DNA from 2 places in the Pseudomonas sp. H11T01 genome. Region 1 is predicted to be linked to the other one. Evidence: riboswitches for the same ligand, from Rfam matches in the RefSeq annotation. Region 1 holds a riboswitch; the other holds the start of a gene.

What was found. Region 1 has a riboswitch for cobalamin ahead of cobW (cobalamin biosynthesis protein CobW). Riboswitches for the same ligand answer to the same signal wherever they lie in the genome.
Region 2: linked by a shared signal. The riboswitch ahead of cobO (cob(I)yrinic acid a,c-diamide adenosyltransferase) and the one ahead of cobW (cobalamin biosynthesis protein CobW) in region 1 are both predicted to bind cobalamin.

What each region holds. Positions count from the first base shown of each region.
Region 1 covers NZ_JBLYED010000002.1:117,458-124,890, reverse strand. The annotation lists gene cobM (precorrin-4 C(11)-methyltransferase) at 1-149, opposite strand, end outside; gene ACN1C3_RS03120 (cobalamin biosynthesis protein) at 231-644, opposite strand; gene ACN1C3_RS03115 (CbtA family protein) at 641-1,342, opposite strand; gene ACN1C3_RS03110 (CbtB domain-containing protein) at 1,354-1,548, opposite strand; cobalamin riboswitch at 1,647-1,876, opposite strand; cobalamin riboswitch at 2,020-2,249, shown strand; gene cobW (cobalamin biosynthesis protein CobW) at 2,343-3,422, shown strand; gene cobN (cobaltochelatase subunit CobN) at 3,426-7,199, shown strand; gene ACN1C3_RS03095 (ATP-binding protein) at 7,371-7,433, shown strand, end outside.
Region 2 covers NZ_JBLYED010000004.1:243,646-251,078, forward strand. The annotation lists gene ACN1C3_RS07395 (cobyric acid synthase) at 1-836, opposite strand, end outside; gene cobD (threonine-phosphate decarboxylase CobD) at 833-1,825, opposite strand; gene cbiB (adenosylcobinamide-phosphate synthase CbiB) at 1,818-2,726, opposite strand; gene bluB (5,6-dimethylbenzimidazole synthase) at 2,723-3,373, opposite strand; gene ACN1C3_RS07415 (cobyrinate a,c-diamide synthase) at 3,370-4,674, opposite strand; gene cobO (cob(I)yrinic acid a,c-diamide adenosyltransferase) at 4,685-5,296, opposite strand; cobalamin riboswitch at 5,374-5,609, opposite strand; gene ACN1C3_RS07425 (hypothetical protein) at 5,765-6,349, shown strand; gene ACN1C3_RS07430 (PQQ-dependent sugar dehydrogenase) at 6,417-7,433, shown strand, end outside.

The sequences.
Region 1 (7,433 bases):
ACCCGTTCTGCCTGGTGGCCTTCAAGCACAGCAGCGGGCACCAAGGAGCCTGCATAGATGATGACCGGGCAACTGCGGATCAGCCGCTGGCCTTTGACGGTGATCAGCTCCGGGTCGCCGGGGCCTGCGCCGATAAAGTAGACGGTCATGGCTGTTTCCTGTGCAAAGTCGTGTTGGCAACGCTTCAGATGAAGATTGCTCATGATCAAGGGTGGAGATTATCGGGGGTTTTACGGCGCAGACGCCAATGCAAGGGTGGCCTGGGCGTATTTTTGTCGCGTGATCAGCAGTTTGGCGGGGTTTGGCGTCAGCTGTTCGGCGAGAGCTAAAGCAGTGCTTTCGGCCACACCGTAGCAACCCGTGCGTTCAAAGGCGATCTCTGAGCGGTGACTGAGTCGGGGTTCGTAGGCAGCGAGTTGCGTGCTACTGAAGAACGTCAGCGGCAGCGCCAATTGCTCGGCCAGTTCGAGTAGGCCAGGTTCATCGCGTTTCAGGTCGATACTGGCCAGGGCCCGGATCGCTCGAAGCTCAATGTGATGGGCCTGCAAAGCCTGATCGAGCAGCGCCCGTAGCGTGCTGGCGGGGCAGCCACGCTGGCAGCCCAGGCCGACCACCAGGGGCGGCGCTGTGCTGATGTCGGTCATGCGCGGTATGGGCCTTCGCTTTTGCGACGGAACAGCCAGGCGCTGATCAGGCCCAGGGCCAGCCAGAACGCGGCGTTGGTCAGTTGCGAAGCGATTTTGAATTGTGCTTCGAGCGCTTCCGGCGCCAGGCTGGAATGCACTTCTGGTTGTGGTGCGCCAATGATGTGCGGTACCGCCAGAATTGCCACGCCGAGAATCTTCAGCAGCCAGTGCTTACCGAACACGATCAGCGCGATGCCGACGGCTGTCGAAGACGCTGTACCGATCCACCAGATCTGCCGTGACGCAAGGTCCGCCGCAGCGGTGCCCGGCAATTCAGGTGGCAAACCCAGGGTTGGCGCCAGCACGAAAGTCGCGTAACCGGCCAGGCCCCAGAGCAAACCCTGAGACGTGCGATTCGGTGCGCGCAAGGTATAGAGGCCCGCGAGCATCAGGGCGAAACCGACCGCCACCACCAGATTGCCACCGGTGGTCGACAGTACGCGCTGCCAGCCGTCTTCCGGCTCCCAGGCTTCGGCGTCGTGGGTGTGACCGGCCATGGCGCCTTCAGCATGTTCGTGAACTTCGGCGGCTGGGGCCTTTTCATAGGTTTCCGCCTGGAGAATCAGCGGCGCGACCCAGAAGCTTTGCAGCAGGGTCAGCAACAGGGCTGCAAGCAGCCCGGTGAAACCTGCGGTTTGCGCAATACGCTTGATCATGTAGGCAGGTCTCAATGACACGGGAAGGCGGAGCTGTGACGGGTGTCGTGGGCCGCGTTGTGCACCGCATCAATGTGTGAGAAACCGGCGAAGTACACCAGGCTCGCGCCCAGGATCGATGCGCCGATAGCGGCAATCAGCCGTTGGCTCAGGGTGGAGGTGGTGCTGGTGGTGCCTGCGTGGCGAGTGCTGCTGATGATCGACATGGCGCTTCCCTCTGGTGTGTCAGCGGGTGAATCGAGCGCATGAAAACCCCGCGAGACAGGCACGCAGAGGTTCAAACAGCGCCCGCCCACCGCGGGTTTGTTATTTCAGTATTGCGGGCCGGTCTCCGGGCTCACGAGGGGTTTGGGCTACTGCCTTCACCTGCAAGAATCGCCTTCCCATGCCGAACTGCTGGCACAGTGGATCTGACTCTTCGCTCGCTTACCGTTGCGGGGGCAGCACCGGACTGATCAAGGCTTTGAGTAAAGCACATGACGCACCGGTTTCCCGTTTCACCCTGTGAAGGGCACCCGTAACAAGGTGTGAAGGAGAACATGCGCGGGGGATGGGCGTCAATTGGCAAAGGTTCTCACCTCAAGATTGCGCCGGCCCCTTGTGGCGAGGGAGCTTGCTCCCGCGCCACAAGGGGATCGCAATCACTTTGCGGACATTGACCCGCCTTGCGGCACTGCGTAGCCTTGCGCTTTCGAGGTTCTTCGGCGTTCTCGCCGAAGCTAAGAAGGGAACGCGGTCAATGCCGCGGCTGCCCCCGCAACTGTGAACGGTTCCGTTTCTGCCATGCCACTGCATACTCTTCCTATAGGGCGTCTACCCATAGGGCGAGCGGGAAGGCGTAGAAATCGCCAGTCGAAAGACCGGCACACCGTCAGCCAGGAGACCTGCCTCGTACCAGATTCTCACTACAACCGGGCGGGGTGATCCGGTGGCGAAATCTTCCGCGCCCACGTTCGCGGTTGTCGTCCCGTATGCCCGCCACCTTGCCAAAGGGCATCCGATGAAAACACTGGCCAAACTTCCCGTCACCATCGTTACCGGCTTCCTCGGTTCGGGCAAAACCACGTTGCTGCGGCACATGCTCGATAACGCCCAGGGCCGCCGCATCGCGGTCATCGTCAATGAGTTCGGCGAGCTGGGCATCGATGGCGAAATCCTCAAGCAATGTTCCATCGGTTGCACGGAAGAAGAAGCCAGCGGCCGCGTCTATGAACTGGCCAATGGTTGCCTGTGCTGTACCGTCCAGGAAGAATTCTTCCCGGTCATGCGCGAACTGGTTGCCCGTCGTGCTGATCTGGACCACATCCTCATTGAAACTTCTGGTCTGGCCCTGCCAAAACCGCTGGTGCAAGCCTTCCAGTGGCCGGAAATCCGCAGTGCCTGCACGGTCGATGCGGTGATCACCGTGGTCGACAGCCCGGCCGTGGCCGCCGGCACCTTCGCCGCGTTCCCGGACCAGGTCGACGCTCAGCGCAAGCTCGACCCGAACCTGGACCACGAATCGCCGCTGCACGAGCTGTTCGCCGACCAATTGGCCAGCGCCGACCTGGTGATCCTCAACAAAGCCGACCTGATCAGCCCTGAAGACCTGGCCCGTGTGCGTCTGGAAGTCGCCGAAGAACTGCCGCCAGCGGTAAAAATCATCGAAGCCAGCAGTGGTCGTGTGCCACTGGACGTGTTGATCGGCCTGGGCGCCGGCTCCGAAGAGCACATCGACGGCCGTCACAGCCACCACGACCATCACCACGATGGCGACGCCGATAGTGAAGGACATGACGACCATGACCACGACGCCTTCGATTCCATCTCCATCGAACTGCCCCAAGCCGACGAAAGCCTGCTGCTGGACGTCCTGACCCAGCTGGTGGTTCAGCACGGCATCCTGCGGGTCAAGGGCTTCGCCGCGGTCCCGAACAAGCCGATGCGCTTGCTGATTCAGGGCGTGGGCACGCGTTTCGATAAACATTTTGACCGTGCCTGGCGCGCCGACGAGCCGCGTGCAACGCATCTGGTGCTGATCGGCCAGGCACTGGATGCTGTTCTGATCGAAGCGCAATTGCGCGCCGCACTCAGCGTTTAAGCCATGCACCTGCTCAGGACCCAGCCCGGCGGTTTCGTGTCGGATGACAACATTGCCGACCTTGGACAAACCCCAGCCGAGCTGGTGATCCTGTGCAGCGGTGACTCCAGCCTGGCGCTGCTCGCCGAAGCCGCGCAGCAGTTGCCGGACGACTATCCGAGCCTGCGTCTGGCCAACCCGATGCAGGTGCAGAATCACGCCTCGGTCGACCTGTATGTCGATGAGGTGTTGCGTCACGCCAAAGTCATTCTGATTTCGCTGCACGGCGGGATCGGCTATTGGCGTTACGGCATCGAGCGTCTGGTAGAACTGGCCGAGAAGGGCGTGCAGCTGATTCTGGTGCCGGGCGATGACCGTCCCGACCCTGAACTGAGCGACCTGAGTACGGTGGTTGCCGAAGACCGTGATCGGCTTTGGTACTTCCTGCGTCAGGGCGGTTTGGCTAATGCGCTGGACCTGTATCGGTGCCTCGCCAGTCGTTGGCTGGGCCGCGATTACCCTTGGGCCGAACCGCATATCCTGCCGCGCACGGCGATTTACCATCCGCACAAAAGCAATGCCGCACTCAGCGATTGGCAGGCCGACTGGCACGCCGATCAGCCCGTGGCGGCGGTATTGTTCTATCGCTCGCACTTACAAGCGGCGAACACCGGTTTCATCGATGTTTTCTGCCAGCGCTTGCAGGCGGCAGGGCTTAACCCGTTGCCGATTGCGCTGGCCAGTTTGAAAGAGCCCGGCTGCCTGACGGTGGTCGAGGACTTGCTGGACGAGGTCGAGGCTGGGGTGATTTTGAACACCACCGGTTTTGCCCAATCCAGCCCCGAAGCACCGCACCTGCGACCGTTTCGGCGCAACATTCCGGTGATCCAGGCGATCTGCGCCCAGGACAACGAGCCGAGTTGGCGCGCCAGCGAGCAGGGCCTCGGGCCGCGAGACCTGGCCATGCACATCGCCTTGCCGGAACTGGACGGGCGCATCATCAGCCGGCCTATCAGCTTTAAGGACCTGGCCTGGCGCAGCGAGCGCAGCCAGTCCGACGTGGTTTGCTACCGACCTGCGCCTGCGCGTATGGACTTCGTTGCCGAACTGGCGCGGCGCTGGACTGATCTGGCGCGGGTGCCGAACAGCGAAAAACGTATCGCGCTGATTCTGGCCAACTACCCGACCCGCGATGGCCGGATCGGCAATGGTGTGGGCCTCGACACCCCGGCCGCCGCGCTGAATATCCTGCGGGCGCTGCACGCCGAAGGCTATCCGCTGCCGGCTGATTTGCCGGAAAGTGGCACAGCGCTGATTCAGCAATTGCTCGGCGGCGTCAGCAACGATCTGGAGACCCTCGACCAGCGACCGTGCCAGCAAAGCCTGGCACTGGACGACTATTTCCTGATGTTCAACGCCTTGCCCGAAGCCAATCGCAACGCGGTGCTGGAGCGCTGGGGCACGCCTGAAAGTGACCCGATGTTCCGTGGCGGGCGAATGATGATTGCCGGTCTGCGCTTCGGTCTGACCTTCGTTGGCATTCAACCGGCGCGGGGTTATCAGGTCGACCCGAGTGCGGTCTATCACGACCCGGACCTGGTGCCGCCTCACGGCTATCTGGCGTTCTATTTCTGGTTGCGGCAAACCTATGGCGCCCATGGGGTGATTCACGTCGGCAAGCACGGCAACCTCGAATGGCTGCCGGGCAAGGGTGTTGGCCTTTCGGAAAACTGCTGGCCGGATGCGCTGCTGGGGCCGTTGCCGAATATCTATCCGTTTATCGTCAACGACCCAGGTGAGGGCGCCCAGGCCAAGCGGCGCACCCAGGCGGTGATCATCGATCACCTGATGCCGCCGTTGACCCGCGCCGAGACCTACGGCCCGCTGCGCAATCTCGAACTGCTGGCCGACGAGTATTACGAAGCGCAGTTGCTTGACCCGCGCCGCGCCCGTGAGTTGCAGCGCGACATTCTGAAACTGGTGCGCGAAACCCACATCGACCGCGAACTGCAACTGGACGAAAAGCTCAACAGCGACGCTGACGCAGCGATTTGGCTGCCGCGCCTCGACACTTATTTGTGCGACCTGAAAGAGTCGCAGATCCGCGATGGCTTGCATGTGTTCGGCGAGTCGCCAACCGGTCGCTTGCGCATCGATACGTTGCTGGCGTTGCTGCGCATTCCCCGTGGCGACGGGCGCGGCGCGCAGTCGAGTGTGCTGCGGGCCCTGGCCAAAGCCTTCGAACTGGGCTTCGATCCGCTGGACTGTGCGTTGGCCGAGCCCTGGACCGGGCCGCGACCGGTTGAGCTGCAAGCACTGAGTGATGAGCTTTGGCGCACCGCTGGCGATAGCCGTGAGCGTCTTGAGCTATTTGCCGCGCAGTTGATCGAGCAGGCGTTAAGCGCTGACGTCGACGCATTGAACGAACCGGGCTGGACTGACGTAAAGGCGATCATCGACAGCCTGCGCGAAGTCGTCGCCCCGCGTCTTGACGCCTGCGGCCCGGCAGAAATGCGCGGTCTGCTGGATGCGCTGAGCGGGCGTTTCGTCCCGGCCGGCCCCAGCGGTGCACCGAGTCGCGGACGGCTGGACGTGCTGCCCACCGGGCGCAATTTCTTCTCGGTGGATGTGCGCAACCTGCCGACCACCACGGCCTGGCGTATCGGCTTTCAGTCGGCGAACCTGATTCTTGAGCGGCATTTGCAGGACCACGGCGACCACTTGCGTCAGCTGGGGCTTTCGGTCTGGGGCACGGCGACCATGCGCACCGGTGGCGACGATATTGCCCAGGCCATGGCGCTGATGGGCGTGCGCCCGGTGTGGGCGACCGGCAGTCAGCGGGTCGATGACTTTGAGATTCTGCCGCTGAGTCTGCTGGACCGGCCGCGAGTGGACGTCACCTTGCGGGTTTCCGGGTTCTTCCGCGATGCCTTTGCCAACCTGATCCGTCTGTTCGACGCAGCGGTGCAGGCCGTGGCCGCGCTGGACGAGCCGGATGACATGAACCCGCTGGCGGCCAAAGTCCGCAGTGAGCGGGAGGCGCTGTTGCAGTCCGGGCTGGACGAGGATACTGCAACACGTCAGGCCGGCTGGCGGATATTCGGCGCCAAACCCGGGGCCTACGGCGCAGGAGTGCAGGGCGCTATCGACGGTCGTTTGTGGCAAAGCCGCGAGGATCTGGCTGAGGTTTATCTGAACTGGGGCGGTTACGCCTATGGCGGTTCCGATGAAGGTACGGCGGCGCGCGAACAGTTCGCCCAGCGTTTAAGTCAGGTCCAGGCAGTCCTGCAAAACCAGGACAACCGCGAGCACGACTTGCTCGACTCCAATGACTATTACCAGTTCCAGGGCGGCATGCTCGCCGCCGTGGAAAGCCTCAGTGGCGAGCAAGCTGCCAGCTACCATGGCGACCACAGCCAGCCTGACCTGCCGAAGATCCGCACGTTGAAGGAAGAGCTGAACCGGGTGATCCGTTCCCGCGCAGCCAATCCCAAGTGGATCGAGGGGGTCAAGCGTCACGGCTATAAAGGTGCTTTCGAACTGGCGGCGACCGTGGATAATCTGTTCGCGTTCGACGCCACCACGCAGTTGATCGACGATCACCAGTACGCCTTGCTGGCCGATGCCTATTTGCTCGACCCGTCGACCCGCGAATTCGTTCGGCAACACAACCCCCATGCCTTGCGCGACATGACCGAGCGCATGCTCGAAGCCCAGCAGCGCGGGATGTGGAGCGAACCGGGTAAGTATCGCGAGGCGCTGGAGAATTTGTTGTTGGATATAGAAGAAGATTCGTAGAGCCTTGCGACGCGTTTCTGCAGAGGAATAGCGGTCACAGGTTTTGCGAGGACTTCGTCCTCGATCGCGGGCAAGCCACGCTCCCACAGGTTTTGCGCATAACCTGTGGGAGCGTGGCTTGCCCGCGAAGACGTAATAACAGACACCGCAGATGACGACCGAGACCCAAACATGAGCGACACCCCACATTTCCCACTGTCCGCCGTGGTCGGTGCCGATGCCTTGAAGCTGGCG
Region 2 (7,433 bases), on a different contig from region 1:
ACGAATTGCAGATCGACTTGCGGGTGCAAGCGCAGCGGATCGAAATCGGTGTGGTTGCTGATGCGCGGCAAGACCGGCACAACGACTTTCAGCACCTGCTCGACCTTGTCGGTCTGACGTTGATCAATGCCGTCTTCGGCTTCCAGGTGCAGGTCCATGACATACGGCAACACGCCGATCACCGGCTTGCCGGTGCGCGCTTCGAGCCAGTCGAGACCGGGTTGCAGCAAGGCAATATCGCCTCGAAAACGGTTGATGATGAAGCCTTTGACTCGTGCCTGTTCGCTGGCCGACAGCAACTCCAAAGTCCCCACCAAATGGGCGAACACCCCGCCGCGATTGATATCGGCGATCAGCAGCACCGGGCAATCCACCGCTTCGGCAAAGCCCATGTTGGCGATATCGCCAGCACGCAGATTGATCTCGGCCGGCGAGCCGGCGCCCTCGACCATCACCACTGGGTAAGCGGCACTCAAGCGTTGATGAGAGGCCAGCACCGCCTGCATGGCGATGGCTTTGTAGTCGTGATAGGCCACGGCATTCATGCTGGTCACCGCGCGACCATGAATGATCACCTGTGCGCCGGTATCGCTGTTGGGCTTGAGCAGCACCGGGTTCATATCAGTGTGCGGTTCAAGATTGGCGGCCTGAGCCTGCACCGCTTGGGCACGACCGATTTCGCCGCCGTCCGCCGTTACCGCGCTGTTAAGCGCCATGTTCTGCGGTTTGAACGGCACGACGCTGACGCCCTGGCGGGTCAGCCAGCGGCACAGCGCCGTTACCAGCGTACTTTTACCGGCGTCCGAAGTGGTGCCTTGCACCATCAGCGTGGTCATGGCGCTTCCTTGGTGTAGGCCTCGAAGGCTTGCTCGAGGCGCAGCCAATCGGCTTCATCGGCCGGCAAGCCGAAACGCAGGCTGCTGTTGTGGGTGAACAGGCGCAGCAGAATGCCGCGTCGGGCCATGAACTCGTGCAACTGTTCAGCGCGGGCGGTGATCAGCCATTGGAACAAGGCGCAACCACCTTGCGGTTTCAGGCCATAGCGCTCAAGTACTTGCGCCAAACGCTGACTGGCCTCTTCGCTGCGCTGGCGTTGCCGGGCATGCCCGTCCGTATCGCGCAGGCAAACCTGCCCCACCACCCGCGTCGGCCCGCTGACCGCCCATGGTCCGACCTGCTCGGCCAACAACTTGAGCAGTTTGCGCTCGGCCAGCACGAAGCCAAGCCGTACACCGGCGAGGCCGAAAAACTTGCCGAACGAACGCAAAACGATCAACCCGACCTGATTGGCATGCGCGGCCAGGCTCAAGTGCGGTGTGTTGTCCATAAAGGCTTCATCGACCACCAGCCAGCCACCGCGCTGCGCCAATCGCGCATGCCAATCTAGCAAGCGCCCCGGGGTCAGGCTCAGGCCAGTCGGGTTATTCGGGTTGACCACCACCAGCACGTCGAGGTGGTCGACAAAGAAGTCAACTTCCTGTTCCAGCACTTCCCGCACGATGTAGCCACCACGACGCCAGGCCTCGGCATGCTCGGCGTAACAGGGCGAAAGCACGCCCACCTTACCGGCGCGGCGCAAACGCGGCAGCAACTGAATCGCTGCTTGCGAACCCGGTACCGGCAGCACTTGAGCCGCACCGTAATACTCGCAGGCCGCCTGTTCGAGACCATCATCGGTTTCCGGCAAGCGCGCCCAGGCCCGCAGCGGAATTTCCGGTACCGGCCACGGCCAGGGCGCGAGGCCGCTGGACAGGTCCAGCCAATCGGCTTCGGCAATGCCGTAGTGCAGCGCTGCCTTGCGCAACCGCCCACCGTGCTCAAGCATAGAACTCAGCTCCCACGCAGAGAATCAGCAGCCACAACCACACACCACGCTGCACCAATTGCCAGCCTCGGTCGATAGAGTTGGCGTCAGCCGGCGCACCCTCACCGAGTTGCGGACGCTGATGCAGTTCACCGTGGTAGATCGCCGCCCCGCCCAACTCGACGCCCAAGGCACCTGCGCCCGCCGCCATCACCGGACCGGCGTTCGGGCTGTCCCAGGTGGAGCCCTGAGTCCGCCAGCATTTCAATGACAGACGGGTTTTGCCCAACAGCGCGTAGGTCAGGGCAACCAGACGGGCAGGAATATAGTTGAGCCCATCGTCGATCTTCGCCGCAGCCCAGCCAAAGCGTTCGAAACGTTCATTGCGATAGCCCCACATCGCGTCCAGGGTATTGCTCAGGCGATACAGCACCACGCCCGGCGCTCCGGCGACGGCAAACCAGAACAACGCGGCGAACACTGCATCGCTGCCGTTTTCCAACACCGATTCGGTGGCGGCCCGGGCGACTTCTGTTGAATCCAGCTCGCTGGTCTGACGGCTGACCAGATAACTCACTCGCCGCCGTGCTTCGTCCAGGTCATCGCTGCGCAACGCTTGAGCGACCGGCTCGACATGCTCGCCGAGGCTGCGCAGGCCAAGGGCGCAATACAGCGCAAGAATCTCGACCAGCCAACCGACATAGGGCAGCCAGGAAAAGGCCGTCACTAACAGAGTCAGCGGCAGAACCGCCAGCACCCAGGCGGTGACGCCATGGCTGCGCCAGCCACGGCCGCCGGAGTTGAAACGTTGCTCGATGCGATCAGCAAAACGGCCGAACGCCACCAGCGGATGCCAGCGTTTGGGTTCGCCCAGCAGCGCATCCAGCGCAACCGCAGCGACACTCAACAACGCCACACTCATTGACTCACTCCCCAATAATTCTCATACAGCAATTCACTCAGCGGACGCGGCTGCGCCCAGCCTTCGAGCACCAGCATGGGCGCCGGATAAAATGCTTTCACCGGTCCCAGACACAACACCGCCAGCGGCTTGGCCCCGGCCGGCAAGCCGAGCAGATCAGCCAGAGCCTGGGGTTCGAACAACGACACCCACCCCATGCCCAGACCTTCGGCGCGGGATGCCAGCCAGAGATTCTGAATGGCACAGGACAACGAGGCCATGTCCATTTCCGGCAAGGTCCGGCGACCAAAGATATGCCGCTCGCGATCATCCATCAGCGCGGCGACCAGCACTTCGGCGCAGTCGTTGATGCCTTCGACTTTCAACTTCATGAATTCGTCGGACCGTTCGCCCAGCGCCTCGGCGGTGCGCACGCGTTCCTCTTCCACCAGTTGCTGGATCTTGCCGCGCAATGGACGGTCGGTGATGCGGATAAACCGCCACGGCTGCATCAGGCCAACACTGGGGGCTTGATGGGCGGCTTCGAGCAGGCGTCTGAGCAGTTCAGGCTCGACGGTGCCGCCAGCGAAGTGGCGCATGTCGCGGCGCTCGCCGATGACTCGGTAGACCGCCGCGCGTTCGTGCGCAGAAAATGCGTTGTCAGTCATGTTGGATCAGGCGCAAACAGCGCGGCCACTGCCGACGGGTTGGAAGGAAAATAGAAGTGCACGTAGGACGCGGTCATTCGACCGTCACGATAAACCGCTTCTGCACCCCGTCCACCATTAGGGCTCAGGCCACGGGCAATCGGCTCCAGCTCCGTACTGGTCAGCGAATGGTGATAGGTGTGACCGCGCAACGAACCTTCCGGCAGATCAACCGCCTGCAAGGCCAACGCCGCCAGACGCTTTTGCATCACCGCGTCGCCCGCCAACAATCCCACCAGTTCGGCGCGTTGCCCCTCGACATCGGTCAAGGAGTCGAGCAAGTACAACATGCCGCCACATTCAGCCAGCAACGGCTTACCGGCAGCATGGTGTGCGCGGATCGTAGCCAGCATCGTGGCGTTTTCCGCCAGCGCCACATGATGCAATTCCGGGTATCCGCCCGGCAGGTACACGCTGTCAGCCTCAGGCAATTCACGGTCATGAATCGGCGAGAAGAACAGCAACTCGGCGCCCATCGCCCGCAGCAGGTCCAGACTCGCGCCATAGGTGAACGCGAACGCTTCATCGCGGGCCACGGCAATCCGTACTCCGGCCAATAAGGGTTCCGCGACTACAACGTCAGGCGCAGCGAACTCGACCGCAGGCGGCAACGCCACTTCGCAACTGCTGGCCAAGGCGTCGGCCGCCGCGTCGAGGCGCAGGTCCAGATCATTCAATTCGCTGGCCTGCACCAGGCCCAGGTGACGGCTCGGCAGTTCGATCCCGGTTTCCCGGGACAACGCACCATACCAGCGCAGGCCCTCGGTCAGGCTGCCTTCGAGCAATTGCGCATGGCGCAAGGTGCCAACACGGTTGGCCAGCACACCGGCAAACGGCAAGTCCGGCTGATAACGCGCCAGGCCCAAGGCCAGGGCGCCGAAGGTCTGGGCCATGGCCGTGCCGTCGATCACTGCGAGCACCGGCACACCAAAGTGCCGCGCCAGATCGGCGCTGGACGGCGTGCCGTCGAACAGGCCCATGACCCCTTCGATCAGAATCAGGTCAGCCTCGCCCGCCGCTTCCCACAGCAAACGACGGCTTTCTTGTTCGCCGACCATCCACATGTCCAGTTGATACACCGGCGCACCGCTGGCGCGCTCGAGAATCATCGGGTCGAGGAAGTCCGGACCACACTTGAACACCCGAACCTTGCGTCCCTGATTGCGATGCAAACGGGCCAGCGCGGCGGTCACGGTGGTCTTGCCCTGACCGGAAGCCGGCGCGGCGATCAATACCGCCGGGCAATGACGTGCATCACTCATGCTTGAATACTCACAGCTCGATGCCTTTTTGCGCTTTGATCCCGGCCTGGAACGCATGTTTGAGCACGCCCATTTCGGTGACCGTATCGGCCAGGTCGATCATCTCTGGCTTGGCGCCGCGGCCGGTGACCAGCACATGCTGCATCGCCGGGCGAGCCTGCAAGTCGCTGAGCACCTGGTCCAGGTCCAGATAGCCGTGCTTGAGGGCGATGTTCAATTCGTCGAGCACCACCAGGCCGATGGCCGGGTCTCGCAGCAGTTCACGGGACACTTCCCAGGCTGCTTCAGCCGCAGCGATGTCACGCTGACGGTCCTGGGTTTCCCAGGTAAAGCCTTCGCCCATCACGTGAAAGCGCACTTGCTCGGGAAAGCGTCGAAAGAACAGCTCCTCACCGGTGCTGTTGCGACCCTTGATGAACTGCACTACGCCGCATTGCATGCCGTGACCCATGGCCCGGGCAAGCATGCCGAAGGCGGAACTGCTTTTGCCTTTGCCGTTGCCGGTCAGCACCAACAACAATCCGCATTCGTTTGGTGAGTTGGCAATGCGCTCGTCGATGACGGCTTTTTTGCGCAGCATGCGCGCCAGATGGCGTTCGTCACGATCGGGGGATTCAGTCATGGCAGCTCTCCACTAGGGTGGATAATGGGGGGCAGGAATAGAAATAGACGGCATTAAGCCTGGCATCGCCCACCGTGATGCCGTTGGATGAATCAGGCCGGTCTCCGGGCTCATGAGTGGGTTTACCCCGGACCGCACGCCTTCCCATGTCGACACTCGACACAGTGGCACAAAGCACAGTCTTGACTCATTTACCGTTGCGGGGGCAGCGCCGGGATCGCTGCCCGTTCTGTTAAAGAACGCGCACTCACCGGCTTCCCTGTTTCACTCTGTCGACCGTCGGCCACAGAGCACCTGAAACAAGTCGCGAAGGTTAGAGGGTTGGGGGTGGAGCGTCAATTAAACCCGGGACGTTCAACCACGATTGTGTGCCGTCGATCAAAAAACTGACGCCAATCTTGTGCCACACTGAAAGCAGTGATATCAAAGAGCCACAACACTAACATTACAAGAATAAGGGTGAGCAACATGCAAGGCATGATCATCAGCAATCCGAAACTGGAGTTCCTGCGCCCGGTGCTGGAGCGTTGGTTTGACTGTATCGATCGCTACAACCAGATGCGAGGCGATAACGAATCCCCTTATTGGTTCGATGAACGCGCCAACATTGGCCTGCTCTCAGCTGCCGCCTGGATGGCGGAAATGGTGACTCTGGAACAAGCCGCGACCAAGAAACAGCAGGAAGACGGCAATCGCAACGGGCGGGCCGACCTCTTCATCGCCACCCAGGAAGAACGGGTCTACATCCAGGCCACCCAACGCTGGCCACGGGTCAATAACCTGAATCTCACGCAAGCATTGGTCGACATCGTTAGCGATGCGAAGAAAATCAGCTACGCCAGTGACCTGAAGCTGGGTTGCCTGTTCGTGGCGCCACAAAAGGCCCAACAGAGCGCCACCCCGGAAGAACTCCAGGACATGGTCGACGACCTGCAAAAGGAACACACCTGCGCTGTGGCCTGGTATTTCCCCTATGGCTACCGCAAGTTGCGCAACGAATCCGGCAATTATTATCCCGGCATTGCCGTACTGCTCAAAGAGGCACGCGGCTGAAACGTTGAACCAACCGGCAGCGATGCTCCTCTACTGATTACATCAGTGCAGTCATAGGGAGTTCAGCATGCTCAAGCCTCAACTTGCCCTCCTCATTGTCCTCACCGGAGGGCTTGCAGCCTGTGGTGAAACCGCCACGCTGCAAGTCTCGGACGGCACCGGGCCATCGCCAAAGCTGCCGGAACCCAACAACACTCTTGTCCCGACCGTCAACGTTGCCCCGGCAATCGGCTGGCCCAAAGGTGTCAAGCCGACCACCGCGCCTGGCACTCAAGTGGCAGCGTTTGCCGAAGGGCTCGATCATCCGCGCTGGCTTTACGTGCTGCCTAATGGGGATGTGCTGGTGGCCGAAACCAACTCGCCACCCAAACCGGATGATGGCAAAGGTATTCGTGGCTGGATCATGGGCAAAGCCATGGCCCGCGCCGGTGCCAAAGTACCGAGCCCCAACCGCATCATCCTGCTGCGGGACAAGGACCACGACGGCGTCGCCGAAACCCGTACGGTGTTCCTGGAAAACCTTAACTCGCCGTTCGGCATGACCTTGGTTGGCAATGACCTGTACGTGGCCGACACCGATCAGTTGCTGCGTTTTCCCTACCAGAGCGGCGAAACCACCATCAGCGCACAACCGACCAAAGTGGTAGACCTGCCTGGCGGCACCTTGAATCACCACTGGACCAAGAACGTGATTGCCAGCAAGGATGGCAAGAAGCTCTACGTCACCGTCGGCTCCAACAGCAATGTCGGAGAAAACGGTCTGGAGCGGGAAGAAGGTCGCGCAGCGATCTGGGAAGTCGACCGTGCGACGGGTAAGCACCGCATCTTCGCTTCGGGGCTGCGTAACCCCAATGGCATGGCCTGGGAGCCGCAGAGCGGGAAACTCTGGACCGCAGTCAACGAACGGGACGAGATCGGCAGCGATCTGGTGCCGGACTACATCACTTCGGTCAAGGACGGGGCCTTCTACGGTTGGCCCTTCAGTTATTACGGCCAGCACCTCGACGTGCGCGTCACCCCGCAAAACCCGAAGCTGGTGGCCAAAGCCATTGCCCCGGACTACGCCGTTGGCCCGCACACCGCG